Methylosinus trichosporium OB3b: one gene and its partner. The protein of the gene in region 1 binds, or shares a complex with, the protein of each later gene. Links are inferred from orthologs where the notes say so. Each region holds a gene or a part of one and is shown in the gene's direction. Other genes may lie near its edges. The genes, in order: rimM and rpsS.

Evidence for each region.
Region 2: the proteins of rimM (region 1) and rpsS are in contact, whole or in part, in a crystal structure (PDB 3A1P), measured with the Thermus thermophilus proteins. The link is inferred for Methylosinus trichosporium OB3b from one-to-one orthologs. Residues at the interface, in WP_008632437.1 of Thermus thermophilus: Val4, Glu5, Ile6, Gly7, Arg8, Arg22, Gly23, Glu24, Val26, Leu84, Glu85, Glu86, Gly87, Arg88, Tyr89, Tyr90, Tyr91, Phe92, Leu94, Asp111, Ile112, Leu113, Asp114, Ala115, Gly116, Ala117, Gln118, Asp119, Val120, Ile122; in WP_011173711.1 of Thermus thermophilus: Lys28, Arg29, Leu30, Lys32, Thr48, Gln56, His57, Val58, Pro59, Val60, Tyr61, Thr63, Met66, Glu73, Phe74, Pro76, Thr77, Arg78, Arg81, His83, Gly84, Lys85, Glu86, Ala87, Lys88, Ala89, Thr90, Lys91, Lys92, Lys93.

Annotation. Positions count from the first base shown.
Region 1 is NZ_CP023737.1:4,290,581-4,305,737, reverse strand. Bases 1,645-4,453 are described here. They hold rimM (ribosome maturation factor RimM), read left to right. Parts: upstream 1,645-2,692; coding sequence 2,693-3,214; downstream 3,215-4,453. Other genes in these bases: CQW49_RS20405 (hydrogenase maturation protease), read right to left, coding at 4,304-4,453; CQW49_RS20410 (alpha/beta fold hydrolase), read left to right, coding at 3,293-4,246; rpsP (30S ribosomal protein S16), read left to right, coding at 2,233-2,586; ffh (signal recognition particle protein), read left to right, coding at 1,645-2,147. Also shown: CQW49_RS24800 (TIR domain-containing protein), read left to right, coding at 1-268; more of ffh, read left to right, coding at 603-1,644; more of CQW49_RS20405, read right to left, coding at 4,454-4,753; CQW49_RS20400 (Ni/Fe hydrogenase subunit alpha), read right to left, coding at 4,874-6,166; CQW49_RS20395 (NADH-quinone oxidoreductase subunit B family protein), read right to left, coding at 6,156-6,938; CQW49_RS20390 (FAD/NAD(P)-binding protein), read right to left, coding at 6,942-7,772; CQW49_RS20385 (cyclic nucleotide-binding domain-containing protein), read right to left, coding at 7,756-8,220; CQW49_RS20380 (4Fe-4S dicluster domain-containing protein), read right to left, coding at 8,217-9,350; CQW49_RS20375 (2'-deoxycytidine 5'-triphosphate deaminase), read right to left, coding at 9,462-10,568; CQW49_RS20370 (hypothetical protein), read right to left, coding at 10,571-10,846; CQW49_RS20360 (dihydrofolate reductase), read right to left, coding at 11,108-11,659; CQW49_RS20355 (Tim44 domain-containing protein), read left to right, coding at 11,780-12,757; CQW49_RS20350 (hypothetical protein), read right to left, coding at 12,935-13,528; CQW49_RS20345 (SurA N-terminal domain-containing protein), read left to right, coding at 13,773-15,157. UniProt on the Escherichia coli protein: One of at least 4 proteins (Era, RbfA, RimM and RsgA/YjeQ) that assist in the late assembly stage of the 30S ribosomal subunit.
Region 2 is NZ_CP023737.1:2,184,141-2,199,187, reverse strand. Bases 12,349-15,047 are described here. They hold rpsS (30S ribosomal protein S19), read left to right. Parts: upstream 12,349-13,408; coding sequence 13,409-13,687; downstream 13,688-15,047. Other genes in these bases: rplP (50S ribosomal protein L16), read left to right, coding at 14,856-15,047; rpsC (30S ribosomal protein S3), read left to right, coding at 14,094-14,837; rplV (50S ribosomal protein L22), read left to right, coding at 13,694-14,080; rplB (50S ribosomal protein L2), read left to right, coding at 12,566-13,405; CQW49_RS10510 (50S ribosomal protein L23), read left to right, coding at 12,349-12,543. Also shown: CQW49_RS25110 (hypothetical protein), read right to left, coding at 1-95; CQW49_RS10585 (DUF3422 family protein), read right to left, coding at 557-1,888; CQW49_RS25105 (hypothetical protein), read right to left, coding at 2,017-2,634; CQW49_RS10570 (cyclic nucleotide-binding domain-containing protein), read right to left, coding at 2,774-3,211; CQW49_RS10565 (winged helix-turn-helix domain-containing protein), read right to left, coding at 3,227-3,922; CQW49_RS10560 (L,D-transpeptidase family protein), read left to right, coding at 3,992-4,558; CQW49_RS10555 (YggS family pyridoxal phosphate-dependent enzyme), read right to left, coding at 4,543-5,214; CQW49_RS10550 (coiled-coil domain-containing protein), read right to left, coding at 5,228-5,767; rpsL (30S ribosomal protein S12), read left to right, coding at 6,230-6,601; rpsG (30S ribosomal protein S7), read left to right, coding at 6,614-7,084; fusA (elongation factor G), read left to right, coding at 7,121-9,196; tuf (elongation factor Tu), read left to right, coding at 9,242-10,432; rpsJ (30S ribosomal protein S10), read left to right, coding at 10,546-10,854; rplC (50S ribosomal protein L3), read left to right, coding at 10,913-11,626; rplD (50S ribosomal protein L4), read left to right, coding at 11,630-12,250; more of CQW49_RS10510, read left to right, coding at 12,247-12,348. UniProt on the Escherichia coli protein: In the E.coli 70S ribosome in the initiation state it has been modeled to contact the 23S rRNA of the 50S subunit forming part of bridge B1a; this bridge is broken in the model with bound EF-G.

The DNA of each region.
Region 1 (15,157 bases):
CGCGCCAACGCTCGAGATGGTGCCCGGCAAGGCTGACGATGAGTTATCTTCATCTTTACTACCTCGCCCAGATCCTATCGATGCACCTGATCCCGTGAAACTCCACAACTATGGTCAAGCAAGTACGGTAAACGCCATCTATGCGGCATTCCTCAAAGGTAAGGACATCTCCTCCTCTGTAAAGGGGTGGGATGACATCGCCCAATCACTCAGCAGACACGCCGGCCCTGTAATTGAATGGCTAAGGAACTACCTGCCTCCGGCATAAACCATCTCGTCTTCGACCCGCGCATCGTTTTCAATGGGCGCACGACGCCCTTCGGATGTCGGAGGAGCGCACTTACTTATAACGCCGCATAGGGCGTTCAAACGGTGAGTTCACATTGACTCCCCGCCCTGCTCCGCCTAAAAGGCGGGCAATCTCGTCAGAGATGACTTGAACCCGCCTATTCGCCCGCGAGGCGAAGGGCCAACGCCCGGCAGCGCGATGCGCCCCCGGGCGCGATTTGCTTTGGAGACGCGAATGGCGAATAGCGTATAAAACGAGCTTCGGCTCTATTCGCTACTCGCCATTCGCTACTCGCTCCCACCAGGAGACACGCATGTTCGAGGGCCTTTCCGACAAGCTCTCCGGCATATTCGACAAGCTCACGCGACGCGGCGCGCTGACCGAGGCCGATGTCGCCGAGGCCATGCGCGAGGTGCGCCGCGCTCTGCTCGAGGCGGATGTCGCGCTCGATGTCGTGCGCTCCTTCACCGACAAGGTGCAGCAGAAGGCCGTCGGCGCCAATGTGGTGAAGTCGGTCTCGCCCGGCCAGATGGTCGTCAAGATCGTCAATGACGTGATGGTCGAGACTTTGGGCTCGACCGCGCAGCCGATCGATCTCGACGCGCCGGCTCCGGTGCCGATCATGCTGGTCGGCCTGCAGGGCGCCGGCAAGACCACCACCACCGCCAAGATCGCCAAGCGCCTCAAGGAGCGTCACGGCAAGCGCGTGCTGATGGCTTCTCTCGACGTGAAGCGTCCGGCCGCGCAGGAGCAGCTCGCCATTCTCGGCCGCCAGGTCGAAGTCGACACGCTGCCGATCGTGCAGGGCCAGGACCCGGTGAAGATCACCAAGCGCGCCGAGGAGACGGCGCGGCGCGAAGGCTATGACGTGCTGCTGCTCGACACCGCCGGCCGCACCCATATCGACGAGCCGCTGATGGAGGAGATGGCGCAGATCAAGGCCGTCTCCAAGCCGCATGAGATTCTGCTCGTCGTCGATGCGCTGACTGGCCAGGACGCGGTCAATCTCGCCAAGAATTTCGACGATCGCGTCGGCCTCACCGGCATCGTGCTGACGCGCGTCGACGGCGACGGACGCGGCGGCGCGGCGCTCTCCATGCGCGCCGTCACCGGCAAGCCGATCAAGCTGATCGCCACCGGCGAGAAGATGGACGCGCTCGACGAATTCTCGCCGTCGCGCATCGCCAATCGCATTCTCGGCATGGGCGACATCGTCGCGCTGGTCGAGAAGGCCGCCGCCGCCGTCGATCAGGAGCAGGCCGCCCGCGCCGCCGAGCGCATGGCCAAGGGCAAGTTCGATCTGCAGGATCTCGCCGATCAGCTCGCCATGATGGAGAAGGTCGGCGGCTTCGGCGGCATCATGGGCCTGCTCCCCGGCGTCGGGAAGATGAAGGAGCAGATCGCCGCCGCCAATATCGACGACAAGATGTTCAAGCGCCAGCGCGCCATCATCTCGTCGATGACGCCCAAGGAGCGGCGCAATCCCGATATCCTCAAAGCCTCGCGCAAGCGCCGCATCGCCGCGGGCTCCGGCATGAAGGTCGAGGAGATCAACAAGCTGTTGAAGCAGCACCGCCAGATGGCCGACATGATGAAGGCCATGGGCGGCATGAAGCGCGGCGGCATGATGGGCAAGGCCGCGCAGATGATGGGCCTCGGCGGAATGCCGGCGCCGACCCAGGAACAGATGGCCGAATTGCAGAAGAAGATGGGCGGCGCGCCGCCCTCCCCCGGCCCCGGCGGCGGCATTCCCGCCGCGCCGCCGGCTTCCGCATTCTCCTCCAAGCCGACCCTCCCCGGGCTCGGCGGCGGCGGAGGTTTCCTGAGCGGGCTCAATCCGTTCGGGAAGAAGAAATGAGAAAAGTGAGTAGTGAGTGGCGAGTAGTGAACAGCTCCGCCCACTCACTACTCACCACTCACCACTCACTGAAAAAGGAACCGACATGTCCCTGAAGATCAGACTCTCCCGCGGCGGCGCCAAGAAGCGTCCCTTCTATCGCGTCGTCGTCGCCGATGCGCGCTCGCCCCGCGACGGCCGCTTCATCGAGAAGCTCGGCACTTTCGATCCCTTGAAGCCGAAGGACGCCGCCGATCGTCTCGTGCTCGACGCCGAAAAGGCGAAGGAATGGATCGCCAAGGGCGCGCAGCCGACCGACCGTGTCGAGCGCCTGCTCGAGAGCGTCGGCGTCGGCAAGCGCGAGGCGCGCAACAATCCGCAGAAGGCGCAGCCGAAGAAGAAGGCCCAGGAGCGCGCCGCCGCCGCCGCTGCGGCCGCCGAGGCCGCGGCCTCCGCGTGACGACGCCGTCATTGCGAGCGCAGCGAAGCAATCCAGAGCCGCAGCGCGGCGTCTGGACGGCTTCGTCGTGGTCGCGCCTCGCAATGACGCTCGCTTCTGCGCGCGCATGAAGAACGCCGTGCTTCTCGGCCGGCTCGGCGCCGCGCATGGCGTGCGCGGCGAGATTCGCCTGCAGAGCTTCACCGCCGATCCGGCGGCGATCTCGACTTATGGCCCGCTCTTCGACGCGAGCGGCCAGCGCCGCTTCGTCATCGCCTCGCTGCGCTCGCTCGGCAAGGACATGTTCGTCGCGCGCCTGCAAGGGGTGAGCGAGCGCAGCGCCGCCGAAGCGCTGAGAGGCGTCGAGCTCTATGTTCCGCGCGAGGCGCTTCCGGCGCCGGACGAGGACGAATTCTATCTCGCCGATCTCGAAGGCCTCAGAGCCGAGACGCGCGCCGGCGAGACGCTCGGCGTCGTGATCGCGGTGCGCAATTTCGGCGCGGGCGATATTTTGGAGATCGCGCCGCCACAAGGCGGCGAGACCTTGCTCCTCCCCTTCACCAAGGCCGTGGTTCCGATCGTCGATGTCTCCGGCGGACGCGTGCTCGTAGAACCGCCGGAGAGCGAGGACGACGAAGCCGCGTCCTGACGCTGACGTCTTTTTCCGTTCCCCTCGCCATGCGATAATCGCAACCCAAGAGAATCGCACGGATCGCAGGAGACGCCCGTGGAGCTCGTCGCAACGCCGCATAATCCGGTTCCGCCCGGCGGCTCGGTCTTCGCCATTCACGCTTCGGATGGGCGCGCGTTGCGCGTCGCCACCTTCGCGCCCGCTGGCGAGGCGCGCGGCACCATCGCGCTGTTTCCGGGCCGCGCCGAGTTCATCGAGAAATATTTCGAGACAATCGGCGAATTGCTCGGGCGCGGCTATCATGTCGCGACGATGGACTGGCGCGGCCAGGGCGGCTCGGAGCGTGACCTCGCCGATCCGCGCAAGGGCCATATCGACGATTTCGCTCTCTATCAGCGCGACCTCGACGCTTTTATCGGCGAGACGCTGACACTCTCCTGTCCGCGCCCCTGGCATGCGCTCGCCCATTCCATGGGCGCGGCGATCCTGCTCGACCGCGCCCATTCGACGCGCTCGCCGTTCGAGCGACTGATCCTGCTGGCGCCGATGATCGACCTCGAGGGACTGCGCTTCCCCAAAGGCGCGCGCGCGCTCGCCGACACGCTCGACATGTTCGGCCTCGGCGCCATGTTCGTGCCCGGCGGCAATGGAAAATCGCTGTTCGAGGAGCCGTTCGAGGGCAATCGGCTCACCTCCGATCCCTTGCGCTTCCTGCGCAACGCCGAGTCGCTCGCCGCGGCGCCGCATCTCGCCATCGGCGATCCGACGGTCGGCTGGATCAACGCCGCCTTCCGTCTGATGAAGCAATTTTCCGCGCCGGAATATGCGCGCGCCATTCGCGCGCCGGCGCTGCTGTTCTCCTGCGGGCGCGACCGCATCGTCTCCTCGCGCGCGATCGAGCGCTTCGCGCGGAGCCTGCCGGTCGGCAATCTCGTCGCCATCCCCGGCGCGCGTCACGAATTGCTGATGGAGCGCGACGAGTTGCGCGAGCAATTCTGGGCCGCCTTCGACGCTTTCGTTCCGGGCGAATCGGCGCCGGCGGAGACGTGAGCGAGTTGCGAGCCTGAAGGCTCGCGGTCCAGGATGCGCGCCTTGGACCGCGAGCCTTCAGGCTCGCAATTCAGCGAGCGCCAGCCGAGCCGCCTCGATCGCGCCCGCCTCCGCCGCGCGCGACAGCGGGGCGCCCTGCGCGAAGCTCTCGCCCTCGATCGCATAGACAATGCAGACGCGCGGCAAGTCGCCGAGCGCGCGCGCGAGCTCGATCGCCGTCGCGAGACCGAGACCATGGCTCGAGGCGGCAAATTCGCTCTGTGGCAGCGGCGCGCGCGCGACGTCGAAGCGCCGCACGGCGCCGGGCGCAGCGCCCGAGACACAGGCGTCGATGAAGATCGCCAGCTCGGCGCCGTTCATCGCCGCGAGCAGCGCCGTCGTCTCGCCGTCCCGCTCGATGATCTCGACGCGCGGCGGCGCGGCGACCCGCATCAGCGCCGCCGCGCGCCGGCCGACGGCGTCGTCGCCGCAATCGGGATTGCCGACGCCGATGACGACGCGCGTCATCTCACGCGCCTCTCCGTCATCGCGAGCGCAGCGAAGCGATCCAGAGCCGTGGGGCGGCCCCTGGATTGCTTCGTCGCTGCACTCCTCGCAATGACGGCCCTGCGCATGAAGACGCCTATCTCAGCCGCGATCCACGTCGAGCCGCAGAAAATGCGTCGAGCAGGAGATGCAGGGATCGAAATTGCGCACCGTCTGCTCGCAGCGATGGCGCAGCTCCTCTTCCGGCAAATGCAGGAAGCCCGCGACGAGGCTCTGCAGATCCTTCTCGATCATGCTCTGATTCTGCGAGGTCGGCGGCGTGATGACGGCGTCGGCGATCACGCCATCCGCGGCGAGCCGATAGCGATGATGCAACATGCCGCGCGGCGCCTCGGTCGCCGCCGCGCCTTCGCCGGCGCGCGGCTCGATGACGATGAAGGGACGATCCGGCTCCTCATAGCGCGCGATGATGCGCAGCGCTTCATCGAGCGCATAGAGCGTCTCCACCGATCGCACGATGATGCTCTTATAGGGATTGGCGCAGACGGGTCCGAGGCCCGCCTCGCGCGCGGCCTCCTGCGCGAGGGGCGACAGAGCGTCGAAGTTCAGCGCATAGCGCGCCAGCGGACCGACGAGATAGGGCGCGCCGTCGTGACGCATGCGCGCATGCAGCGCCGTCGAGCGCTGCACATGAAATTCCTCGAAATGCGCGTCGAATTGCGATGCGTCGATGTCGAGACCGCGACTGGAGACGATGCGCCCGCGCGTGAACGGATATTCGCCCGGATGACGCAACGAAACGAAAGTGTAATCGCGCTCGCACTCGGGGAAATCGAGGCCTGCGACAAAGCGCACGACCTCGCGCGCGGCATCGCGCGCGCGCTCGAGCTTCTCGACGAGCGTCGCCAGCTCGCGCTTACGCGGCGCGCGATAGAATCCGCCGACGCGGACATTGATCGGGTGGATCTCGCGGCCGCCAACGAGCGTCATGATCTCGTTGCCGACCTTCTTGATCGCGAGGCCGCGCCGCACGACGTCGCCATGATCGCGCGCCATCTCGACGCCGCCGGCATAGCCGAGAAAGTCAGGCGCATGCAGCATATGCACATGCAGCATATGGCTTTCGATCCATTCGCCGCAATAGAGCAGCCGGCGCAGATCGGCGAGCGGACCGCTGACCTCGACTCCGAGCGCAGTCTCGATCGCATGGACCGCGCTCATCTGATAGGCGACCGGGCAGATGCCGCAAATGCGCGCGGTGATGTCGGGCGCCTCGGCGAAGCCGCGTCCGCGCAGCAGCGCCTCGAAGAAGCGCGGCGGCTCGAAGATGTTCAGCGCCGCGCTCTTCACCTCGCCGTCGCGAATGACGATCTCGAGCCCGCCCTCCCCTTCGACGCGGGCGAGCGCGCCGACCTTTATGGTCCTACTTCCCATGGCGCTCGCTCTCCGTGCGGAAGGGCTCGGCATTGGCGTTGAAGCTGCGATAGATGCGCCGCAGATCGCGCTCGTCCATGCCGAGCTGCGCGAGCCTGCCGCTCAGCGACGGCGCGTTCGGCGTCTCCATGGGGCCGAAGCAACCGTAGCAGCCGCGATCATAAGAGGGACAGAGCGCCCCGCAGCCGTCATGGGTGACGGGGCCGAGGCAGGGCGTTCCATGCGCGACCATCACGCAGACATTGCCCTTCAGCTTGCATTGCAGGCAGACGCTATGCGCCGGCGCCGCCGGCTTGCGGCCGATGAGAAAGGCCGAGATCACCTCGATCAGCCGGCCCTTGTCGATCGGGCAACCGCGCAATTCGAAATCGACCTTCACATGATCGGCGATCGGCGTCGATGTCGCGAGCGTATGAATATAATCGGGACGCGCATAGACGATCGACGCATAGTCCTTCACATCGGCGAAATTGCGCAGCGCCTGCACGCCGCCCGATGTCGCGCAGGCGCCGATGGTGACGAGGCTGCGCGAGCGGCACCGCACATCCTGTATGCGCTCCGCGTCATGCGGCGTCGTGATCGATCCTTCGACCAGCGAGACATCGTAATTGCCGCGAATGGGCGCGCGCGTGGCCTCGGGAAAGTAAGCGATGTCGAGCGCCTGCGCCACGGCGAGCAGCTCGTCCTCGCAATCGAGCAGCGTCAGCTGACAGCCGTCGCAGGAGGCGAATTTCCACACCGCGAGCCGCGGCCTGTGCTTTTCCGCGCTCATCGCTCACAATTCCTTCGTCGCCAGCAGGCCACGCAATTGCGCATAGGTGAACACCGGCCCGTCGCGGCAGATGAACACCGGTCCGAACTGGCAATGGCCGCACCAGCCGATCGCGCATTTCATACTGCGCTCCATGGAGAGATGGATGCGCTCCGGCGCCACGCCTCTGTCGCCGAGCGCATCGGCGACGAAGCGCATCATGATCTCCGGCCCGCACAGCATGGCGAGCGCGTTCGGCGCATCGAAAACGGCGCGCGCGATGAGCTTCGTCACCACGCCGACATTGCCGCGCCAATCGCCGCGCGCATGATCGACCGTCGCCTCCACCTCGGCGTCGAGCCGCCCGCGCCATTGCTCGAGCTCGTCGCGAAAGAGGATGTCCTGCGGACTGCGCGCGCCATAGAGCAGAATGACGCGGCCATAATTCTCGCGCTCCGCGAAGAGGCGATAGAGCGCCGGACGCAAAGGCGCGAGGCCGAGTCCGCCGGCGACGACGATGACGTCGCGTCCGCGCGCCTCATCCATCGGCCAGCCGCGGCCGAAGGGGCCGCGCAAGCCGATCGGCTCGCCGACAGAAAGCTCGGTGAGCGCGCGCGACACGGCGCCGACGGCGCGGATCGTATGAACGAGCCGCGACGGATCGGCGGGATCGCCGCTGACGCTGATCGCCGCCTCGCCGACGCCGAAGACGGTGAGCATGTTGAACTGGCCGGGCGCGAAGAAAAACTCTCCGGCGTCGATCTCCAACGTCGCCACATCAACGAGCTCGCGCTGCTTCCTGCGCACATGCGCGACGCGCGGAATCATCGGATCGTGGTCAGCCATGGGCGCCATAGATGTCGATCATCTGCAACCGCGTCGCCTGCAGACGTTCGATCAGCGGCGGCATGAAGCGCTTCATCATCTCATAGCCGAAGCGCGGATCGGCCTCGCTCTTGCGGCGCAGGCAGGCGGCGTCGATGGCGATGGCGCGCGCGTTGTCGAGCGCGCGCGCGTCATAGCTCCAGCGATAGGGCGGCGCCAGCCAGGAGAGGCCGCAAACCTCGCCCGGGCCGAGGGTCTGCAGCGTCACGGCGCCGCGCGCCGGATCGCGCAGCTCCAGCGCCACGCGGCCCTCGCGCAGCAGATAGAACCAATCGGCGCTCTCGCCTTCGCGGAACAGATATTTGCCGGCTTCAAAACGCGCATTCTTGGCGCAGCCGGAAACGAGCGCGACAAGGGACGGCTCCAGGCCGGCGAAGAACGCATGCGCCGCGACGATATGTTCGAGACCCTCGATCATGTCGCGCCTCCTTTCGTCTCGCTCTCGGCGATGGCGCGCGCCTCCTCCGTAATGTCGATGCCGACCGGACACCAGACGATGCAGCGCCCGCAGCCGACGCAGCCGGTCGTGCCGAACTGATCGTGCCAAGTCGAGAGCTTATGCGTCATCCATTGGCGATAGCGCGACTTGCCGCTGCTGCGCACGCTGCCGCCGTGAATATAGGAAAAATCCATGGTGAAGCAGGAGTCCCAGCGCCGCGAGCGCGAGCTTTCGGCGCCGAAGAGATCGCTCGCATCCTCGACCGAGGTGCAGAAGCAGGTCGGACAAACCATGGTGCAATTGGTGCAGGAGAGGCAGCGCGACGCTGCCTCGTCCCAGCGCTCATGCTCGAGATTGCGCGCGAGCAGCGACGCCACATCGGGCTGCATCGAGCGGCCCATATTCGCCGCCGTCTGCGCGACGACGGCCTCCGCCGCGGCGATCTCGCTCGCGCTCGCGTCGCGATGCGCCAGGGCGCCGAGCAGCTCCCCGCCATCCTCGGTTCCGATCTCGACGAGAAAGCGATGATCGTCGCCGATCAGCTCCGTCAGCGCGAGATCATAGCCCGATGTCGCCTTCGGTCCCGTCTTCATCGACACGCAGAAGCAGGCGCCGCCGGCGACGCCGCAATTGACGGCGACGACGAAGATGTTTTCACGCCGCGCGCGATAATGCGGATCGACATGCTCGCCGCCGATCAGCACGCGGTCCTGAATGGCGATGGCGTGCAGCTCGCAGGAGCGCGCGCCGATGAAGGCGTATTTTTCACTTCCTTCGGGCTCAGCCTCGACGCGCAATTCGTCGCCCTCGCGCCGCGCGCGCCACAGGCGCAGCACCGGCGGGTGCAGAAAGCGCTTCCAGGATTGCGGGCCGACGGCATAGCCGAACAGAGCGTCGTCGCCGCGCTGCGTGACGCGATAATGGCCGCCGTCCTGCTCGTCGCCGCAGCCGCGCGGCAGATCGGCGACATCGGCGATCTCGTCATAGACGATCGCTCCGTCGCGCAGGCTCGGCCCGAGCAGAGAATAGCCGCGCGCGCGCAGTGCGCCGAGCAACGCCTGCAGGCCCGTCTCGTCGATGATCGCGGGAACGCGCGCGCCTTCGCCCATGCCCTGCTCCGGAAGCCCGCCGAAATATATCGCCCGCCGCGGCCAGCGTCTCTCATCTCACCGGATTATTGCCGTTTTCCGACAAAGGTCGACGCGGCCCGTCGCCGCGGCTCACGGCGCCTTGAAATGTTTGGAGAGCTTCAGGTCCTGGCCCTGGTAGTTGGAGCCGCCGACCTCGCCATAGACGAGCTTCGGCTCCGCCGACATCGGCTCGTAGACGAGGCGGCCGATCACCTGCCCGTCCTCGAGAATGAAAGGCACGTCATGGCTGCGCACCTCGAGCACGGCGCGGCTTCCCGGCCGCCCTTGCGCGGCGCAGCCGAAGCCGGGATCGAAGAAGCCGGCGTAATGCACCCGGAACTCGCCCATCGCCGGATCGATCGCCATCATCTCGGCCGAAAGATGCGCGGGGATGCGCAGCCGTTCGCGCGAGGCGAGAATGTAGAACTCGTCCGGATCGAGAATGAGCTTGCGGCTCGCGCGCAGCGGCAACCGCTCCCAATAGTCCTCGATCGCATAATGATCGACGAGATCGACGTCGATGACGTCGGCGTGCTTCTGCGCGCGATAGCCGACGACGTCTCCCGCCAGACCATCGAGCGCGACGCGCAGGATCACGCCGTCGCGCAAGGTGAGATCTCCGTCGACGAGCGGCGCGCGCGCATGCTCGGCGGCGAGAGCCGCGTCGGCGAGCAGGAGATCGGCGGCGCCCCGGCGGCGAAAGCGCATCTGATCGAGCCGCGAGCCCTCGTGCACGCGCACGCTGAAGCTGCGCGGCGACACCTCCGCGTAGAGACGGCCCTCATAGCCGGCGGCGACATGATCGAAAATTTCGGTGTCGTCGGTGATGAGGCGCGTGAAGATGTCGAGCCGGCCGGTCGAGCTCTTGGGATTGGCGACGGCTGCGACATCGGCGGGCAGAGCGAGGCTCTCCTGCAATGGGATCACATAGACGCAGCCGCGCTCGAGCACGGCGCCGCGGCCGCCGAGCGCAATCTCGTCATAGGAGAGCTCGGCGAGCAGCGCCTCGACGCTGCGGCCCTTGCCCGGCAGAAAGCTGGCGCGCACGCGATAGGCCTTGGGCCCGAGCCGCAGATCGAGGCTCGCCGGCTGGCGCTGGCCGTCCTCGATCGGCCGAGTGGAGACAATAGCGCCGGCGGCGGTCAGCTCGGCGATCTGCTCGCAGGAGAGCACGCCGAAAGAAGCGGGATCGGCCATCTTTAGGGATGGCCGGCGGGCAGATAACGGATCGCGGCGAGGATCACGCCGACGGCGACGACCATGACCGAGCCGAACCAGATTTTGAGATCGCGCTTCACGAGCTCGATGTCGGCCTTCAATTCGGCCTTCGTCGCGGCGAGGTCGGACTTCGTCGCGAGCTCCTGGCTCGTGGCGTCGGCGAAAGCTTCTGCGGCCGCGGTCGCCTGGGCCTGCGTGAATCCGCCGGCCTCGAGCTTGCGGGCGAATTTCAGGGTGTCGAATGCGACCGCGCTCATCACGTATCCTTTCCCGAGCGCTTTGAAATATGGCTCGGCTACGCCTTCGCGTCCAGCGCGCGATCAGGCTTTCGGTGAGCTGACGTCAGGCCCGCGCCGCCATCGCCGGCACCGAAAGTAAGAGCTGAGCTGAATGGAAATGGTCGGAGTGAGAGGATTCGAACCTCCGACCCCCTCGTCCCGAACGAGGTGCGCTACCAGGCTGCGCTACACTCCGACAGGCGGGCCGTATCGGCCGCCGCTGGTGACGGGCTTATAGCTTCACGCTTCTTCGCCTGCAACAGCTGTTTGCGCTTCTCGGCCACTCGTTCGCTCGAGCCGCACGAAGGCGCAATCCGCCTCGTCCTCGGCGGCGCGCGGCGGGGTGAGGCGCTCCGTCTCGCGCCACTCGCGGGGATCGAGCGCGGGAAAAATCGCGTCGCCCTCGACCGTCAGCGCCACCTCGGTCAGATGAATCACATCGGCCAGAGGCAGAAAGGCCGCGAAAATCTCGGCGCCGCCGGCCACGGCGGCCTCCTGCGCGCCCATCGCCAGCGCCAATGATTCGGCATGACGCAGCGCCTCCTGCGGCGTGCGCGCCACATGGGCGCCCGCCGGATGGAAGGACGGATCGCGCGAGAGCACGAGAGTCTCGCGCCCGGGCAGGAGACGGCCGATCGAATCGAAGGTGCGCCGCCCCATCAGCAGAGGCTTCCCCCAGGTGAGCTCGCGGAACCGCTTCAGATCGGTCGGCAGCCGCCAGGGGGTCCGCCCCCTCGCCCCGATCACGCCGTTGCGCGCCGCCGCGACCACGAATGTCAGTGTAGGCGTCAAGGCTTCGCTATCCTTCCGTTCGATTTTTAGCCATCGGCTCTTTGCCTCTGCGGCTACGCATTCCTATATATGACGCGCCCGAGCGATTCCGCGCCGCGGGCCCCACGTTCGAGGAAAGACATGTCGTTGCGGACATCGCACCTTAAATCCTTGTCGGCGCTCGCTCTGGCCGCGCTGCTGGCGCTCGCGCCGGCGGTCGGCGAGGCCAAGATGGGCGGCGGCATGAGCTCCGGCAGCCGCGGCTCGCGCAGCTTCTCGGCTCCGCCGGCCACCAATACCGCGCCGCGCCCGGCCGCGCCGATGCAGCGATCCTATGAGACGCCGCAGGCTCAGGGAATGAACCGTCCCGCCTTCAATCCCGCTCCGTCGCCCGGCATGGGCTCCTTTGGACGCGGCCTGCTCGGCGGCCTCGCCGGCGGCCTGCTCGGCGCGGGCCTCTTCGGCATGCTGACCGGCCACGGTCTCGGCGGCGGGCTCGGCGGCTTCGCCTCCATGATCGGCCTGCTGCTGCAGCTGGCGCTGATCTTCTTTCTGGCGCGCCTCGCCTTCCAGTGGTTCGCCGGCCGCAAGCTCGCCGGGGCCTTCGGCGGGACCGGCGGCGCCGGCCCGCGTCCGGGCGGCCCGGGCTTCGGCTTCATGGGCTTTCCCGGCGGCGGCGGCGCGCAGACGCCGGAGCGCAGCGCCCCTATTTCTCTGTCGCAGGCCGATTTTCCCGCTTTCGAGCGGCTGCTCGGCGAGACTCAGGAGGCCTATAGCCGCGAGGATGTGGCGCGTCTCGATGCGCTGACGACGCCTGAAATGGCCTCTTATTTCGCGGAGGACCTCAAGTCCAACGCGCGCGAGGGGGTGGTCAATCGCATCTCCGGCGTGAAGCTGCTGCAGGGCGATCTCGCCGAGGCCTGGCGCGAGGGCGGCGACGAATATGCGACTGTCGCCATGCGCTTTTCGCTCGTCGACCAGTTCGTCGAACGGGCCACCGGCAGGGTGGTGCGAGGCGACGCGACGCCGACGCAATCGACCGAAGTCTGGACGTTCCGCCGGCCGGCGGGACGCGGCCCGGAGGCTTGGCGCCTCTCGGCCATTCAGCAGACGACCTGAGACACCCATTCGAAGATCGAGCGCCCCTCCCCCGAGAGGGGCGCTTTTCTTTTTAAAGAAGCGAGCCTGAAGGCTCGCGGTCCAAACCCGGGCCCTGGACCGCGAGCCTTCAGCCTCGCTCTTTCATTGCAACGAGAGAGTGGAGCCCGGCGCAGGGCCGGGCTCCTCGCTTCATCTTCAGCGGCTCTGCTTGGGCGCCGCGCCGGAGCGGCCTTTGCTCAGGGGCTTGCTCGGGATATCGCTATAGGGCGCGCGGCCATGCGTTCCCATCGCGCCGCCCTGCGGCGCGATCTTCGGAGATTGCACAGACCGGCCTTCGGCGCCGCCGCTCATGGCGGCGAGGGTCGCACGCGGCTGTATCTCGTTCGAGCCATGCGGCCGTTCGAGCGAACGGCCGCCCTTGATTCCGCGCTGATGATACATCTCCTTGCCCCGCGGCGAATAAGCGCTGCGTCCGCTCTTCGGCACATAGATCGAACGCCCGCTTCTCGTCACGCAGCGCCAGTCGCCGCTGCGCCCGACGATCAGGCGGCCGCCTTGCCCCGCGCAGCGCGCCGACATTCCGCGCGGCGCATAGGCCGAGCGGCCGGTGACCGAACGATGCGACGAAGAACTCCATTTCTGCTTCTGCGCGGGACGGCTCCCGCTCTCGTAACGGGTCGCGGCGGCATATTTCGCCTCTTTGCCTGACGGCGCTGCGCCGGCCTGGCCAACCAAAACGAGCCATCCGAGCGCAGCCGCGCCGATCGTCAGTGTCTTCATGAGGTTCATCTGCACACTCCGGATCGCGAGCTCCACGAGAGAGTCCGCGGCGCCCCCCAGGGCGTCCAAACGCGAGGGCCGCCGCTTCGGTTCCCCCGGATGTCGCGCGGCCGGTGCGCGCACAGCCTCGCCCGAGCGGGCGACGACGGCGCGATTGCAAGTGGAGGCGACGCTACCTATAGTCCGCGCCAATTCCGGCCGAAGACCCACGCAAAGAGCCGGATCAGCCGCGCCCAAGGGAAACGAGAACGTCATGCTGGAAGGCCTGCGCATCGCCTCGCAACATCGGATCGGCCGCGTCATTCTCGGCATAGTGATGGGCTTCATCGCGCTGAGCTTCGCAGTCTGGGGCATAGGCGACGTGTTCCGCGGCTTCTCGACCAAAAGGCTCGCCAAGGTCGGCTCGGGCGAGATCACCGTCGAGGCCTATCGCGGCGCTTATCAGAACGAGCTGCGCCGCCTGCAGCAGCGCGCCCGCCGCGCCATCACCAATGAGGAGGCGCGTCGTTACGGGCTCGACGAGCAGGTGCTGCAGCGGATGATCACCGAGCTCACGCTCGATCAGAAGGCGCGCGCGCTCGGCCTCGCCATCGGCGACCCCGACGTGCTGAAGCTCGTGCGCGACGAGAATGTGTTCAAAGGCCCGACGGGCAAGTTCGACTCCGACCGCTTCAAGCAGATTTTGCGCGACGCCGGCTATACGGAGCGCAGCTTCCTCGCCGAGCAGAAGAGCGGCTATGTGCGTAAGGAGCTGACCGATTCGGTCGTCGGCGCGATGGAGCCGCCGCAGCTCGTGCTCGAGGCGCTGCACCGTTTCCGCAACGAGGCGCGCGACGTCGATTATTTCGAGCTGCCGGCCGCCGCGGCCGGCGAGATCGCCGCCCCCTCGGAGGAGGAGTTGAAGAAATATTTCGAGGATCGCGAGCAGAGTTTCCGCGCCAAGGAATATCGCAGGCTCGTCATTCTCGCAGCGACGCCGGCGAGCCTCGCCAAGCCGCAGGAGGTCTCCGAGGAGGAGGCGCGCAAGCTCTATGACGAGGTCAAGACCAAGCGCTACGGAACGGCGGAGAAGCGCCATCTGCGCCAGCTTCTGTTCGCCGCCAAGGACGAGGCCGATGCGGCGCTGAAGCGGCTCGAGGGCGGGCTCTCCTTCGAGGCGCTGGCCACGGAGCGCAAGCTCGCGACCAAGGATATCGACCTCGGCCTGCTGGAGGCCAAGGACCTCGGCGAGATCAAGCTGTCCGACAAGGTGTTCGCGCCGGAAAAGCCCGGCTTCGTCGGCCCGGTTCAGACCGCCTTCGGCTACGCCATTCTGGAGATCGAGAAGATCGTCCCGAGCGTCGTCACGCGCAGCTTCGAGCAGACGCGCGACGAATTGCGCGGCGAGATCGCCCGCGAGCGGGCGGCGCCGCAGGTTCAGAAGGTCCATGACGCGATCGAGGACCAGCGGGCCGGCGGCAAGGCGCTGGCCGAAGCGGCGAAGTCGCTCGGGCTCGAGGTCGTGGCCGTCGAGGCGACCGACGCGAGCGGCCGCGACAAGGCCGGCCAGGAGATCCCCAGCGTCTTCGGCTCGGAAGATCTGCTCAAGGCCGCCTTCGCCTCCGACGTCGGCGTCGACAATGACACGGTGGCGACGCG
Region 2 (15,047 bases), 2.1 Mb from region 1 along the record:
AGCAGCGAGCGGTGCTTCGCAGAGGGAGCGGCGCCCAGAACCAGCTCGTTCGACGCGAGGCCGGCGATGGCCGCGCATTCCGACACAGAAATCATGATGAGCTCCTTACGCGTTACGCAAACATGGACACGCCCGGCGGGCGGCGGCGGCTCAGAAGGACAAGGGCGCCTCCATCGGATCAAAGACAGGTAAAATCATGAAAAGAAATATCTCAAATTGATCGAATGCGTACGTATGGCTTTGCTCATCTCCTGCCCTCTTCTTGTCTTCTTCGAAGTTTCTTCCCGACCGCGAGCGGGGTCGATGCTCGTCAATACTTGCTGGCGAGCGAATCCAAAATTAGGGCATTTACTTATGTTGGCGCGAGCTGGCGCGCCGGCGGAAAATACATGATGATTTTCAATTGTTTGCCTCGCACCGTATTTCTGCTGCCGAGCGAATGTCGGAGAGGGCGGCCTATGGAAATAAAATCAATTCTAGCAATTCTGCTCGTTTAAACAAGATGTATTTCATAAAAGTCTAGTAATTCGCGCCGGAGATAGGGCGCTGGAGCGCGTCAGCTGACGCGCTCCTCCTCCTGCGCCTTGGCCGAGAGCCGCTTCACCCGCTGCCAGAACGCCCAGGCCCCCAAGATCACCAGAGGCATGGCCGTGGCGGCCGCCTCCTCGCCGGTGAAGCCGAAGGGCAGGAAGCCGGCGTCCTTCACGCCCTTGAAGAAATACAGCGAGAGGCCGGCGACATAATAGCTGAGCGCGGCGATGGAGAGGCCGCCGACCAGCTTCTGCAGGCGCATCTGCAGCCGCGCGCGGCGGTTCATGTCGTCGAGCAGATCGCGGTTCTGCTGCTCGAGCTCGAAGGTGATGCCGGTGCGCATCAGGTCGACGGCGCGCTCGACCTGGGCGGCGAGCCGCGCCTGCCGCGCCTCGAAAGCGTTGCAGGTCTCGATCGCCGGATCGAGCCGGGCGCTGAAGAAGGCGGAGATGGTCGTGTAATGGCTCTCCTTCGCCTCCTGGATCAGGGCCAGTCGGTTCTTCACTATGGCGTGATAGGCGCGGCTGGCGCCGAAGCGGAAGGCGGTGCGCGTCGACAGCGCCTCGCTCTTGGCGAGGAGATCGCTCGAGCGCTTCAGGAGATCGCGGCTCGTGCGCATGTCCTGGGTCTGGCTGAGCGCATGGGTGACGTCGGAAATCTCGCTCTCCATCGCCCGCAACTGAGGCCCGGCGGCCCGCGCCTCCGGCAGGCCGAGCAGGGCCATGGTGCGATAGGTCTCGATCTCCAGCACGCGCTGCAGCAGCCGCCCCGTCTCCAGCGCGCCGATGCCGCCCGTCTTCACCAGCAGCCGGGTGAAGCCGAAGGGATCGACGGCGAAATCGGTCATCACGTGCGCGGCGCCCTTGGCCGCGCGCACGAGGCAGAGGCTCTGCGAGTTGAACAGCTGCGCGAACGCCTCGTGGGAATGGCCGCCCTCGACGGCGCAAAGATGGGTGGCGACGATCAGCCGGCCCGGCGCCCGAAACGCGAACTCGCCGGCGCCGAGCGGATCGGGATGAGTAAAGGGCTCGCCCGCCTCCTTCTGCGTGGACCAGGTGTAGGTGGTGAACTCGGTGTGCTGCTCCCAGCGCAGTCGCCAGTCGCCGATCGAGAGGCGCTGGAATTTGGCGTCGCCGGTCGGCGACGGCAGCATATGCGAGCGCAGCAGCTCGGCGAGCGCGGCGCGGTCGGCGCGGGCCTCGTCCTCATTGGTCGCAAAAGCGAAATGATAGATGCGCTGCGGCAGCTCGATCGGCAGGAACGGCCTCGCGTGCAGCTCCGCGAGAATTGCGGCGCGCGCTTCATGCTCCTGCAGCCGGCTCGCCGCGGCGGCGCGGCCTTCGTCGTCTCTTTCCATCACGGTCGCTCTTCTCTCACGCTTCGGACGAATCGCGAGGACGAGCATATCGGCTCCGGCCGCCGATGGAATGCGGCGAATGGCGCCGCGCCGGGCGCATCGGCCCGGCGCGAAACCAGGGTGTGACGTCAACGCCCGCCGTGGAACCCGCCGAAGCCGCCGTGATGGAAGCCGCCGCCGAAGCCATGACCGCCGAAGCCATGACCGCCTCCCCAGCCGCCGCCGAATCCGCGACCGCCTCCCCAGCCGCCGCCGAAGCCCCGGCCGCCTCCCCAACCGCCACCGAAGCCCCGGCCGCCGCCCCAATAGCCGACGCGCCGGCCGCCCCAGCCGCCGCCCCATCCGACGATTGGTCGGCGATAGCCCCAGCCGCTGGAATAAACGGGGGAGCCATAGCCGTAACCGTAATAAGGATAGCCGTAGCCGTAGCCGTAGCCGTAATAAGGATAGCCATAGCTGTAGTTGTAATAATAAGGATTGTCAGAGTAGACGGGGTAGGCGCTGCTCACGATCGGCGCCGGGCTCCCATAGACGTAATGATAGACATGCCTGATGCGGCTGCGCGCGTAGCCGCGGTGACGGTGTCGTATGGCGCAATAGGCGACGGTCTCGACCTGGGAGGGCAGTTCCACGGTCGATCGGCCGGCGACGCTGGTCGGCGCGGCGAAGCTGTCGGACGGGACGAAGGCGAGCGCGATTGTCGCGCCGAGCGCCGCCGTGGCGCCGAAATGGGCGGGATAGGACATGGCTTTTCCTCCTCGCCGGCGGCGCGACGCTGGCCGCGCGCCGGAACACGATGCGCCCCTACTCGCAATTTTCATAAATTAGGAGGGAATCGCCCCGCCGTCGAGAGCGCGCCCGCGGGATTCTCGCGGCGACGGTCGCTCAAGACGCGAGAGCGAGTTCGCGCGCGAGCAGCGTCAACCGCTCGGCGAGGCGCCGGCGCACGCGCAGAGTGGTGGCGGGATATTCCTCGAGCAGCCGGTGGAACAGAGCGCGGGTGATCTTCAGCGTCGTCGCCGGCTCCCGCGCCATGGCCGTGATCGGGCGAGTGGTTTCTGCGATCAGCGCGGTCTCGCCGATCAGCGCGACCGGGCGCAGGATCTTCTCGGCGGGCCGGCCGTCGTCATGCTTCTCCAGCGCGATCGAGCCGCCGGTGAGAATATAGCCGCCGTCCGACGGCTCGCCGCGCCGGAACAGCGCGTCGCCGGCGCGCAGCAGCTTGGTCTCGGAGCCGAACACGAGCAGGCGCAGCGCCTCGGTCTCGAAATCCTCGAACAAAGAGATGCGCCGCAGATTGGCGATGTCGTCCTCGAGAGCCATGTCTCCCGCGCCCTTTCAGAGTCCGTTGCGCGTCGCCTCCTCGTCGCTGCGTCGCCGGAACACGAGGCGATAGCCGTTGTTCCTCGCGATCAACAGCCGCCCTGGCGCGCCGATCTTGCGACGCAGGCGGCTGAGATGAACCTCCAGCGTCCGAGTCGTCACATCGGGACGATAGCCCCAAATGTCGCGCAGCAATATCTCCTTCGTCACGATCTCCCCATCGGCTTCGACGAGCCGGGTGAGAATCGCCGATTCCTTCTCGGTGAGCGGCAGCCGGCGCCCGGCCGCGTCGACGAGCTCGAAAGCGCCGGGCCGGAAGCGGCGGGCGCCGATGTCGACCTCCCGCGCCTTCGCGCCGCTCGCGACGCGCAGCCGCGCCAGCAGATCGGGGAAGCGAAAGGGACGCGCGATGCGGATGGTCCCCGGGGTGGGGGAGGAGCCCTCGCCGATCCGCAGAACAGGTCCCTCGAATCGCTGCATCACGCCGGCGAGCGCCGCTCCGCTCTCCGCATCGACGAGCAGAATATCGAGCGCGCCGGCGGCGATGAGCGTCTTCGCCGCGTCGATGGCGCTCGCGTCCAGGATCACGAAATCGGGATGGAGGGCGAATTGCTCGACCAGCGCTCCGCGCAGGCTCGGCGCTGCGGCGATCAGGATGCGACGCGGCGGCGACACGAAATGGACCTCCGGCGCTCTCTCCTCACCGAACATGAGCGGCTCGGCTCGCGCCGGCGCCGTTCGATTTTCTCCCGGCGCGCCGGGAGTGTAAAGAAGAACGCCATGTCCGCCCTCTTCTCCCGCCCGCCGCGCGTCCGCGGCCTTCGCCTCCTGCGCGTGGCCCGCCGCTTCGACGGCGCGCCGAGCCACAGGGGCAAGCTCATCGCGGGGACGCTCGTCCTTCCCTGCGCCATCGGCCGCGCCGGCGTCACCCGCGCCAAGCGCGAAGGCGACGGCGCGACGCCGGCGGGACGGCTGCGGCTGCTGCAGCTGCTGCTGCGGCCCGGACGGGCGGCGGCCTGCGCCATTCCCTCGCGCTTCATCCGGCCGGACGATCTCTGGTGCGACGATCCGGCGTCCTTCTCCTATAATCATCCGCTGCGCGCGCCGACGAAGCTCGGCCATGAGCGCCTGTGGCGAGACGACCGGCTCTATGACGTCGTCGGCGTGCTCGACTACAATATCCGTCCGCGCGCGCTCGGGCGCGGCAGCGCGATCTTCTTTCACATTGCGACGCTGGATCTCGGTCCGACCGCCGGCTGCGTGGCGCTGCGCGCGCGCGACATGGCGCGGCTGCTGCCACGGCTCGCGCGCGGCGTGCGGATCGCGATCGATCAGCCTTTCGAATAATCGCGCTCGCCCATGATCGCCGATCCAATGCGCACATGGGTCGCGCCGAGCTGAATGGCGAGCTCGTAATCGGCGCTCATGCCCATAGACAGATCCTTCAGCCCGTTGCGCCGCGCGATCGCCGCGAGCAGCGCGAAATGCGGCGAGGCCTGCTGATCGACCGGCGGCACGCACATCAGCCCGGCGATCTCGAGCCCAAATTGCTCGCGGCACTGCTTTATGAAGGCGTCGGCCTCCTGCGGCCGCACGCCGGCCTTCTGCGGCTCCTCGCCGGTGTTGACCTGCACGAGAAGGCGCGGACGCCGCCCCTGGCGCGCGATCTCGGCGGCGATGGCCTCGGCGATCTTCGGGCGGTCCACGCTCTCGATGACGTCGAAGGTCTCGACGGCCTCGCGCGCCTTGTTGGATTGCAGCGGACCGATGAGATGCAGCTCCACGGGAAATCGCTCCCGCAGCGGCCCCCATTTGGCGCGCGCCTCCTGCACCTTGTTCTCGCCGAAGACGCGATGGCCGGCTTCGAGCAGCGGGATCACCGCCTCGCCGGGAAAGGTCTTGGAGACGCAGACGAGCGTGATCTCCGCCGGATCGCGGCCGCAGTCGCGCGCGCGCTCGGCGATGGCATGCTCTGCGGCCTTCAGACGGTCGACTATTGTCATGGGTTGTTTCGGCTCAGCGGACGTATTTCACGATGGTGAAGCTGGCGCCGATCAGCACGATGACGAAGCCGAACAGCCCGCGCAGCGTCTCGTTCTTCGATTGGGCGATCTCGAGGCGCACGCGCGTCTCCGACTCGGAGATGTCTCGCTTGACCTCATGCCGCAGCCGCGCTTCCGATTCGACGACGTCGCGCCGCAGCGTGTCGAAATCCTGCCTCAGCAGCGAGATGTCGTGCTTGACCCCCTCGACGCTCAATTTGGTCTCGTGCCGCAGCGCCTCGATGCTCGCAGCCGTCTCATGCTCGAGAGCCTCGCTGCACGCGGTCATCTCACTCTTGAGGGCGTCGCTGCTCGTGGTCGTCTCATGCCTCAGGGCCTCTATGCTCGCCTGCAGCTCGTGCTTGGCGTTCTCGACATCCGCTTTGGTCACGACGCCTTCGGAGAATGCGCTATCGAGCGCTTCCGCCGAGGCGCGCGCCTGCTCGGGCGTGAAGCCGCCCCGAGGGAGGCGATCCACATAGGCGAGCTGGTTGAAAAGCACTTGCGCGGGCATGGCTTCGATATAGCACGCACGCGCCGTTTCGGCGAGGGCGCCGGGCCGTGGGGGAGAGCCCCCGATCACTCCCCGCAGCCACCGCGCACGAATTCGCAAAGCTCCTGGCGGCCCCTTCTCGAAATTTTCTTCCCGCATTGCAATCTGCGCTTGACGCGTCGAGGCGCGGACATTAGGTTCCGCCCACTTTCGGCAGGCCGTAAGTTCCATGTGGTCGCGAGCGCCGAGCGCGCGACGTTCCGGACTTAAACGCTGCTGGCCTCACCTGAGACTGCCACGCGGTTGGTCATCATACGGCGAGAAATCGCCGGACAGGAAGGCACGACCCCGGATTCGGGGTCCTCTGCATGAGGAGCGCCTTGGGCCGGCCGGCCGAGGGCGCTCAGCTCGCTTGCGTTTCATCGAACGCGAGCGGGTCCAAGAAGAACGATTCGCCAATTCGCCACACGCGAAGGACCTGGAATGCCGACGATCAGCCAGTTGATCCGCAAGCCGCGGCAACCGAAGACCTACCGCGAGAAGTCCCGCCATCTCGGGGCCTGCCCGCAGAAGCGCGGCGTCTGCACGCGCGTCTACACGACGACGCCGAAGAAGCCTAACTCGGCTCTCCGCAAGGTCGCCAAGGTTCGTCTCACCAACGGCTTCGAGGTCATCGGCTATATTCCGGGCGAGGGCCACAATCTGCAGGAGCACTCGGTGGTCATGATCCGCGGCGGCCGCGTGAAGGACCTTCCCGGCGTGCGCTATCATATTCTGCGCGGCGTGCTCGACACGCAGGGCGTCAAGGACCGCAAGCAGCGCCGTTCGAAATACGGCGCGAAGCGTCCGAAGTAAGGAGCGAGAGCCATGTCGCGTCGCCATCGCGCCGAGAAGCGGGAAATCATCGAGGACGCCAAGTTCGGCGATACCGTCGTCACCAAATTCATGAACTCGATCATGTACGCCGGCAACAAGTCGGTCGCCGAGGCGATCGTCTACGGGGCCTTCGACATCATCGAGTCCAAGGCCAAGAGCGACCCGTTGCAGGTCTTCAAGACCGCGCTCGAGAATGTCGCGCCGGCGATCGAGGTTCGCTCGCGGCGCGTCGGCGGCGCCACCTATCAGGTGCCGGTCGAGGTGCGCAACGAGCGCCGTCAGGCGCTGGCGATCCGCTGGATCATCACCGCGGCGCGCGCTCGCAACGACAAGACGATGGTCGATCGTCTGTCTGCGGAGCTGCTCGACGCCTCCAACAACCGCGGCAATGCGGTGAAGAAGCGCGAGGACACGCACCGCATGGCGGAAGCCAACCGCGCCTTCTCGCATTACCGCTGGTAACCTTGTTCCGTCGCCCTCTCACCGAGGACTTGTCCTATGCCCCGTAGCCATCCCATCGAAGACTATCGCAACTTCGGCATCATGGCCCACATCGACGCGGGCAAGACGACGACGACCGAACGCATCCTCTATTACTCCGGCAAGAGCCATAAGATCGGCGAGGTGCATGAAGGCGCCGCGACGATGGATTGGATGGAGCAGGAGCAGGAGCGCGGCATCACCATCACCTCGGCCGCGACGACGACCTTCTGGAACGGCAAGCGCCTCAACATCATCGACACGCCCGGCCACGTCGACTTCACCATCGAGGTCGAACGTTCGCTGCGCGTGCTCGACGGGGCGGTCTGCGTTCTCGACGGCAATCAGGGCGTCGAGCCGCAAACCGAGACGGTGTGGCGTCAGGCCGACAAATATCATGTGCCGCGCGTCGTCTTCGTCAATAAGATGGACAAGATCGGCGCCGATTTCTATCGCTGCGTCGACGACATCGTGACCAAGGTGGGCGGCAAGCCGATCTGCATGCAGCTGCCGATCGGCTCCGAGAACCAGTTCAAGGGGATCGTCGATCTCGTCCGCATGAAGGCGGTGGTCTGGGACGACGAGGGTCTCGGCGCCAAATATCATGACGAGGAGATTCCGGCCGATCTCGTCGAGAAGGCCAAGGAATATCGCACCACGCTGGTCGAGGCGGCGGTCGAGCTCGACGACGACGCCATGGCCGCCTATCTCGACGGCCAGGAGCCGAGCGAGGAGGTGCTGAAGCGCCTCGTCCGCAAAGCCGTCCGCTACACCGCCTTCCATCCGGTGTTCTGCGGCTCGGCCTTCAAGAACAAGGGCGTTCAGCCGCTGCTCGACGCCGTCGTCGATTATCTGCCGTCGCCGCTGGATCGCGAGGCGATCAAGGGTGTCGACATGAACACGGGCGCCGAGCTCGTGCGCAATCCGTCCGACAGCGAGCCCTTCTCCATGCTCGCCTTCAAGATCATGGACGATCCCTTCGTCGGCACCATCACCTTCTGCCGCGTCTATTCCGGCAAGATCGATTCGGGCACGACCGTGCTCAACTCGACCAAGGACAAGAAGGAACGCGTCGGCCGCATGCTGCTGATGCATGCGAACAACCGCGAGGACATCAAGGAAGCCTTCGCCGGCGACATCGTCGCGCTGGCGGGCCTCAAGGAGACCCGCACCGGAGACACGCTCTGCGACACGCTGAAGCCGGCGATCCTCGAGCGCATGGAGTTCCCGGAGCCGGTCATCGAGATCGCCATCGAGCCGAAGTCGAAGGCCGATCAGGAGAAGCTCGGCATTGCTCTGTCCAAGCTCGCCGCCGAGGATCCGTCCTTCCGCGTGTCCACCGATCAGGAGAGCGGCCAGACCATTCTGAAGGGAATGGGCGAGCTGCATCTCGACATCAAGGTCGACATTCTGAAGCGCACCTATAAGGTCGACGCCAATATCGGCGCGCCGCAAGTCGCCTATCGCGAGCGTCTGACGAAGCGCGTCGAGATCGACTACACGCATAAGAAGCAGACTGGCGGCACGGGCCAATTCGCTCGCGTCATCATCATTTTCGAGCCGAATGAGCCCGGCTCCGGCAACGCCTTCGAATCGAAGATCGTCGGCGGCTCGGTGCCGAAGGAATACATCCCCGGCGTCGAAAAGGGCATCAACAGCGTGATGGGCTCCGGCATCCTCGCAGGCTTCCCGGTGGTCGATGTCAAGGCGACGCTGATCGACGGCGGCTTCCACGATGTCGACTCGTCGGTGCTCGCCTTCGAGATCGCCTCTCGCGCGGCGTTCCGCGAGGCGCTGCAGAAGGGCGGCTCGGTGCTGCTCGAGCCGATCATGAAGGTCGAGGTGGTGACGCCCGAAGACTATACGGGCTCGGTCATCGGCGATCTGAACTCTCGACGTGGCCAGATTCAGGGCCAAGACATGCGCGGCAATGCGGTGGTCATCGACGCGATGGTGCCGCTCGCCAATATGTTCGGCTACGTCAATCAGTTGCGCTCCTTCAGCCAGGGGCGCGCCAACTACACGATGCAATTCGACCACTACGACCAGGTCCCCGAGGCGGAGTCGAAGAAGGTCCAGGCGAAATACGCCTGATCATATCTCGACGTCTCGGAATCAGTCTTCTGAAGGAGTGTGGCCATGGCCAAGGAAAAGTTCTCTCGCACGAAGCCGCATTGCAACATCGGCACGATCGGACACGTCGACCATGGCAAGACGTCGCTGACGGCGGCGATCACCAAGGTTCTGGCCGAGAGCGGCGGCGCGACCTTCACGGCCTATGACCAGATCGACAAGGCCCCCGAGGAGCGCGCGCGCGGCATCACCATCTCGACGGCGCATGTCGAATATGAGACGCAGAATCGCCACTACGCCCACGTCGACTGCCCCGGCCACGCCGATTATGTGAAGAACATGATCACCGGCGCCGCGCAGATGGACGGCGCCATTCTGGTCGTGTCCGCCGCCGACGGCCCGATGCCGCAGACGCGCGAGCACATTCTGCTCGCCCGCCAGGTCGGCGTGCCGGCGCTGGTCGTGTTCCTGAACAAGGTCGACATGGTCGACGATCCGGAGCTGCTCGAGCTCGTCGAGCTCGAGGTGCGCGAGCTTCTGTCGAAATACGAGTTCCCCGGCGACGATATTCCGATCGTCAAGGGCTCGGCTCTGTGTGCGCTCGAGAATAAGAATCCCGAGCTCGGCCATGACGCGATCATGAAGCTGATGGCCGAGGTGGACGCCTATATTCCGCAGCCGGAGCGTCCGAAGGATCAGCCCTTCCTGATGCCGGTCGAGGACGTGTTCTCGATCTCGGGCCGCGGCACGGTGGTGACGGGCCGCATCGAGCGCGGCGTGGTCAAGGTCGGCGAGGAAGTGGAGATCGTCGGCATTCGCGCGACGACGAAGACGACGGTGACCGGCGTCGAAATGTTCCGCAAGCTGCTCGATCAGGGCGAGGCGGGCGACAATGTCGGCTGCCTGCTGCGCGGCACCAAGCGCGAGGACGTGGAGCGCGGTCAGGTTCTGTGCAAGCCGGGCACGGTGAAGCCGCACACCAAGTTCAAGGCCGAGGCCTATATTCTGACGAAGGAGGAGGGCGGCCGCCATACGCCGTTCTTCACCAATTATCGTCCGCAGTTCTACTTCCGCACGACGGACGTGACCGGCATCGTGACGCTTCCGGAAGGCGTCGAAATGGTGATGCCGGGCGACAATGTCTCGATGGATGTCAGCCTCATCGTGCCGATCGCCATGGAGGAGAAGCTGCGCTTCGCCATCCGTGAAGGCGGCCGCACCGTCGGCGCCGGCGTCGTCGCCTCGATCATCGAGTAACAGGGATTTGGACCGCGAGCCTAGAGGCTCGCATTCATGAAGCGGGGCTGCGAGCGTGAAAGCTCGCGGTCCAAAGCGAGCCGCGCGGCCCGCGGTCCAAGAGGAAGACGCTGATGAACGGACAAAACATCCGGATTCGCCTCAAGGCGTTCGATCACCGGATTCTCGACACGTCGACCAAGGAAATCGTCTCCACCGCCAAGCGCACGGGCGCGCAGGTGCGGGGGCCGATTCCGCTGCCGACCAAGATCGAGAAGTTCACGGTGAACCGCTCGCCGCATATCGATAAGAAATCGCGCGAGCAGTTCGAGATCAGAACGCATAAGCGCGTGCTCGATATCGTCGATCCGACCCCGCAGACGGTGGACGCGCTGATGAAGCTCGATCTCGCCGCGGGCGTCGACGTCGAGATCAAGCTTTAAAAAATAAACCGGGCGCCTCTCGCATCGAAGAGCGATGCGCCTTGCGAAGGAAGAGATCATGCGGTCTGGCGTCATCGCGCAAAAGGTCGGAATGACCCGCGTTTTCACCGAGGCGGGCGAGCATGTGCCGGTCACGGTGCTGAAGCTCGACGGCTGCCAAGTCGTCGCGCATCGCACCATGGAGCAGAACGGCTACACCGCCGTGCAGCTCGGCATCGGCCGCGCCAAGGTGAAGAACGTCTCCAAGGCCGAGCGCGGGCGCTTCGCCATCGCCAAGGTCGAGCCGAAGCTGAAGCTCGCCGAGTTTCGCGTCGCCGAATCCGAGCTGCTGCCGGTCGGGGCCGAGATCACCGCCGATCATTTCGTGGTCGGCCAGTTCGTCGATGTGACCGGCACCTCGCTGGGCAAGGGCTTCGCCGGCGCTATGAAGCGCTGGAACTTCGGTGGTCTTCGCGCCACTCACGGCGTGTCGGTGTCGCATCGTTCCCATGGTTCGACCGGCGGCCGTCAGGACCCCGGCAAGACCTTCAAGAACAAGAAGATGGCGGGCCATATGGGCGTCGACCGCGTGACCACGCAGAATTTGCGCGTCGTGCAGACGGATGTCGAGCGCGGCCTGCTGCTGGTCGAGGGCTCGGTTCCCGGCCATGCCGGCGGCTGGATTTTTGTGCGCGACGCTGTGAAGCGCGCGCTGCCGGCGGAGGCGCCGCAGCCGGGCAAGTATCGCCTCGGCGAAGCCGCCGCCGCGCAAGACGAAAACAAGGAGGACTGAGCCGTGCAGATCGGCGTCACGTCGTACGACGGCCAGGAGGCCGGCTCGATCGAGCTCGCGGACGAGATCTTCGGTCTCGAGCCGCGGACCGACCTCATCTTCCGCATGATCCGCTGGCAGCTCGCCAAGCGGCGTGCGGGCACCCATGCGGTGAAGAACCGCGCGGACATCGCCCGCACCGGCAAGAAGATGTATAAGCAGAAGGGCACCGGCGGCGCCCGTCACGGCTCGCGTCGCGTGCCGCAGTTCATCGGCGGCGGCCGCGCCTTCGGGCCGGTGGTGCGCAGCCATGAGCATGACCTCCCCAAGAAGGTGCGCGCCCTGGCGCTGAAGCACGCGCTCTCGGCGAAAGCCAAGGACGGCGCCATCATCGTCTGGGAGAATGCGTCGCTCGACGCGCCGAAGACGAAGATGCTGAAGGCCGGTTTCGACAAGACCGGGCTGACCAGCGCGCTGATCATCGACGGCGCCGAGCCGCAGGTGAATTTCGCGCTCGCGGCGCGCAATCTGCCGAAGATCGACGTGCTGCCGGTCACGGGCGTCAATGTCTACGACATTCTGCGCCGCGATAAGCTGGTTCTCACCCGCGCCGCGGTCGATGCGCTGGAGGCGCGCCTGAAATGAGCAAGGACCCGCGCCATTACGACGTGATCGTCTCTCCGGTCATCACCGAGAAGGCGACGATCGCCTCGGAGCAGAACAAAGTGGTCTTCAATGTCGCGCGCACCGCGACCAAGCCGCAGATCAAGGCGGCGGTCGAGGGGCTGTTCGACGTGAAGGTGGATGCGGTCAACACGCTGCTGCGCAAGGGCAAGCTGCGCGCCTTCCGCGGTGTGCGCGGCCGCCAGTCGACAGTGAAGAAAGCCGTCGTCACCCTGGCCGAAGGCCATAAGATCGACGTGACGACGGGACTGTAAGAAGGGCTCGAGGACAAGAACCATGGCGCTGAAGACATTCAAGCCGGTCACGCCGAGCCTTCGACAGCTCGTCATCGTCGACCGCAGCGATCTCTACAAGGGCAAGCCGGTCAAGACGCTGACCGAGGGCAAGACGTCGTCGGGCGGCCGCAACAACAACGGCCGTGTGACGGTGCGCTTCCGCGGCGGCGGCCACAAGCAGACCTACCGTCTCATCGACTTCAAGCGCCGCAAGCTCGACGTCTCCGCAAAGGTGGAGCGGATCGAATATGATCCGAACCGCACCGCCTTCATCGCGCTCATTCGCTACGCCGACGATGAATTGTCCTACATTCTCGCGCCGCAGCGGCTTTCCGCCGGCGACGTGGTGATCTCGGGCAATCAGGTCGATGTGAAGCCCGGCAACGCCATGCCGATCGGCAACATCCCGGTCGGCACGATCGTGCATAATGTCGAGATGAAGATCGGCAAGGGCGGCGCGATCGCCCGCTCGGCCGGCAATTATGCGCAGATCGTCGGCCGCGATCAGGGCTATGTGATCATTCGCCTCAATTCGGGCGAGCAGCGTCTGGTGCACGGCCAGTGCTTCGCGACGATCGGCGCGGTGTCGAACCCCGATCATATGAACATCTCGCTCGGCAAGGCGGGGCGCGCGCGCTGGCTCGGTCGTCGCCCGCACAATCGCGGCGTCACCATGAATCCGGTCGACCATCCGCACGGCGGCGGCGAGGGCCGCACCTCGGGCGGCCGTCACCCGGTGACCCCCTGGGGCAAGCCGACCAAGGGCAAGAAGACGCGCACGAACAAGCAGACCGACAAATTCATCGTGTCCTCGCGGCACGCCAAGAAGAAGAAGGGCTGATCCATGGCTCGCTCTATCTGGAAAGGCCCGTTCGTCGACGGCTATCTGCTGAAGAAGGCGGAGACCGCGCGCGGCTCGGGACGCAACGAGATCATCAAGATCTGGAGCCGTCGCTCCACCATCCTGCCGCAGTTCGTGGGGCTGACCTTCGGCGTCCACAATGGCCACAAGCATATTCCCGTCAATGTCAGCGAGGATATGATCGGCCATAAGTTCGGCGAGTTCTCCCCGACGCGCACCTTCCACGGCCACGCCGCGGACAAGAAGTCGAAGAGAGGCTGATAACCCATGTCCAAGCCGAGCAATCCGCGCGCGCTGGCCGACAATGAGGCGAAAGCCGTCGCCAACACGCTGCGCGTCTCCCCGCAGAAGCTCAATCTTCTCGCGCAGCTCATCCGCGGCAAGAAGGTCGATCGCGCGCTGGCCGATCTCGAATTCTCCCGCAAGCGCATCGCGCATGAGGTGAAGAAGACGCTCGAGAGCGCCATCGCCAATGCCGAGAACAATCACGGCCTCGACGTCGACGATCTGATCGTCGCCCAGGCCTTCGTCGGCAAGTCGCTCGTGATGAAGCGCTTCGCCGCTCGCGCGCGAGGCCGCTCGAGCCGCATCGAGAAGCCCTTCGCGAATCTGACCATCATCGTCCGCGAAGTCGAAGCGACGGCGAAGGCGTAAAGAGGAGCTATCGATGGGTCAGAAGGTCAATCCGATCGGTCTGCGCCTCGGCGTCAACCGCACCTGGGACTCTCGCTGGTTCGCCAGCAAGGGCGAATATGCGAAGCTGCTGCACGAGGATCTCGCGATCCGCGCGGCGGTCGCCAAGCATCTGAAGCAAGCAGCGGTGTCGCGCATCATCATCGAGCGCCCGCACAAAAAATGCCGTGTCACCATTCACTCCGCCCGTCCGGGCGTCGTGATCGGCAAGAAGGGCGCGGATATCGACAAGATCCGCAAGCTGGTCGGCCGACTGACCGGCAGCGAGGTCGTGATCAATATCGTCGAGGTGAGGAAGCCCGAGGTCGAAGCGACGCTGGTCGCCGATTCGATCGCGCAGCAGCTCGAGCGCCGCGTCGCCTTCCGTCGCGCCATGAAGCGCGCCGTGCAGTCGGCCATTCGCCTCGGCGCACAGGGCATCCGCATCAATTGCTCGGGCCGTCTCGGCGGCGCGGAGATCGCGCGGCTGGAATGGTATCGCGAGGGTCGCGTGCCGTTGCATACGCTGCGCGCCGATGTCGATTATGGCGTCGCCACCGCGCATACCGCTTATGGCGCCTGCGGAATCAAGGTGTGGATCTTCAAGGGCGAGATCCTCGAGCATGATCCGATGGCTCAGGACAAGCGTCTCGCCGAGGCGGCCGCGGGCGGCGGAGAGCGCGACCATCATGGCGAGCGTCGTCGTCGCGAGCCCCGCGAACCGCGCGACGCGGCCTAATTTCGAGAGCAACGCATCATGCTGCAACCCAAGCGCACCAGATTCCGCAAGGCCTTCAAGGGCCGCATCCACGGAAACGCCAAGGGCGGTTTCTCGCTCAACTTCGGCCAGTTCGGCCTGAAGGCGATGGAGCCCGAGCGCGTGACGGCGCGCCAGATCGAGGCGGCCCGCCGCGCCATGACGCGCCATATGAAGCGCGCCGGACGCGTG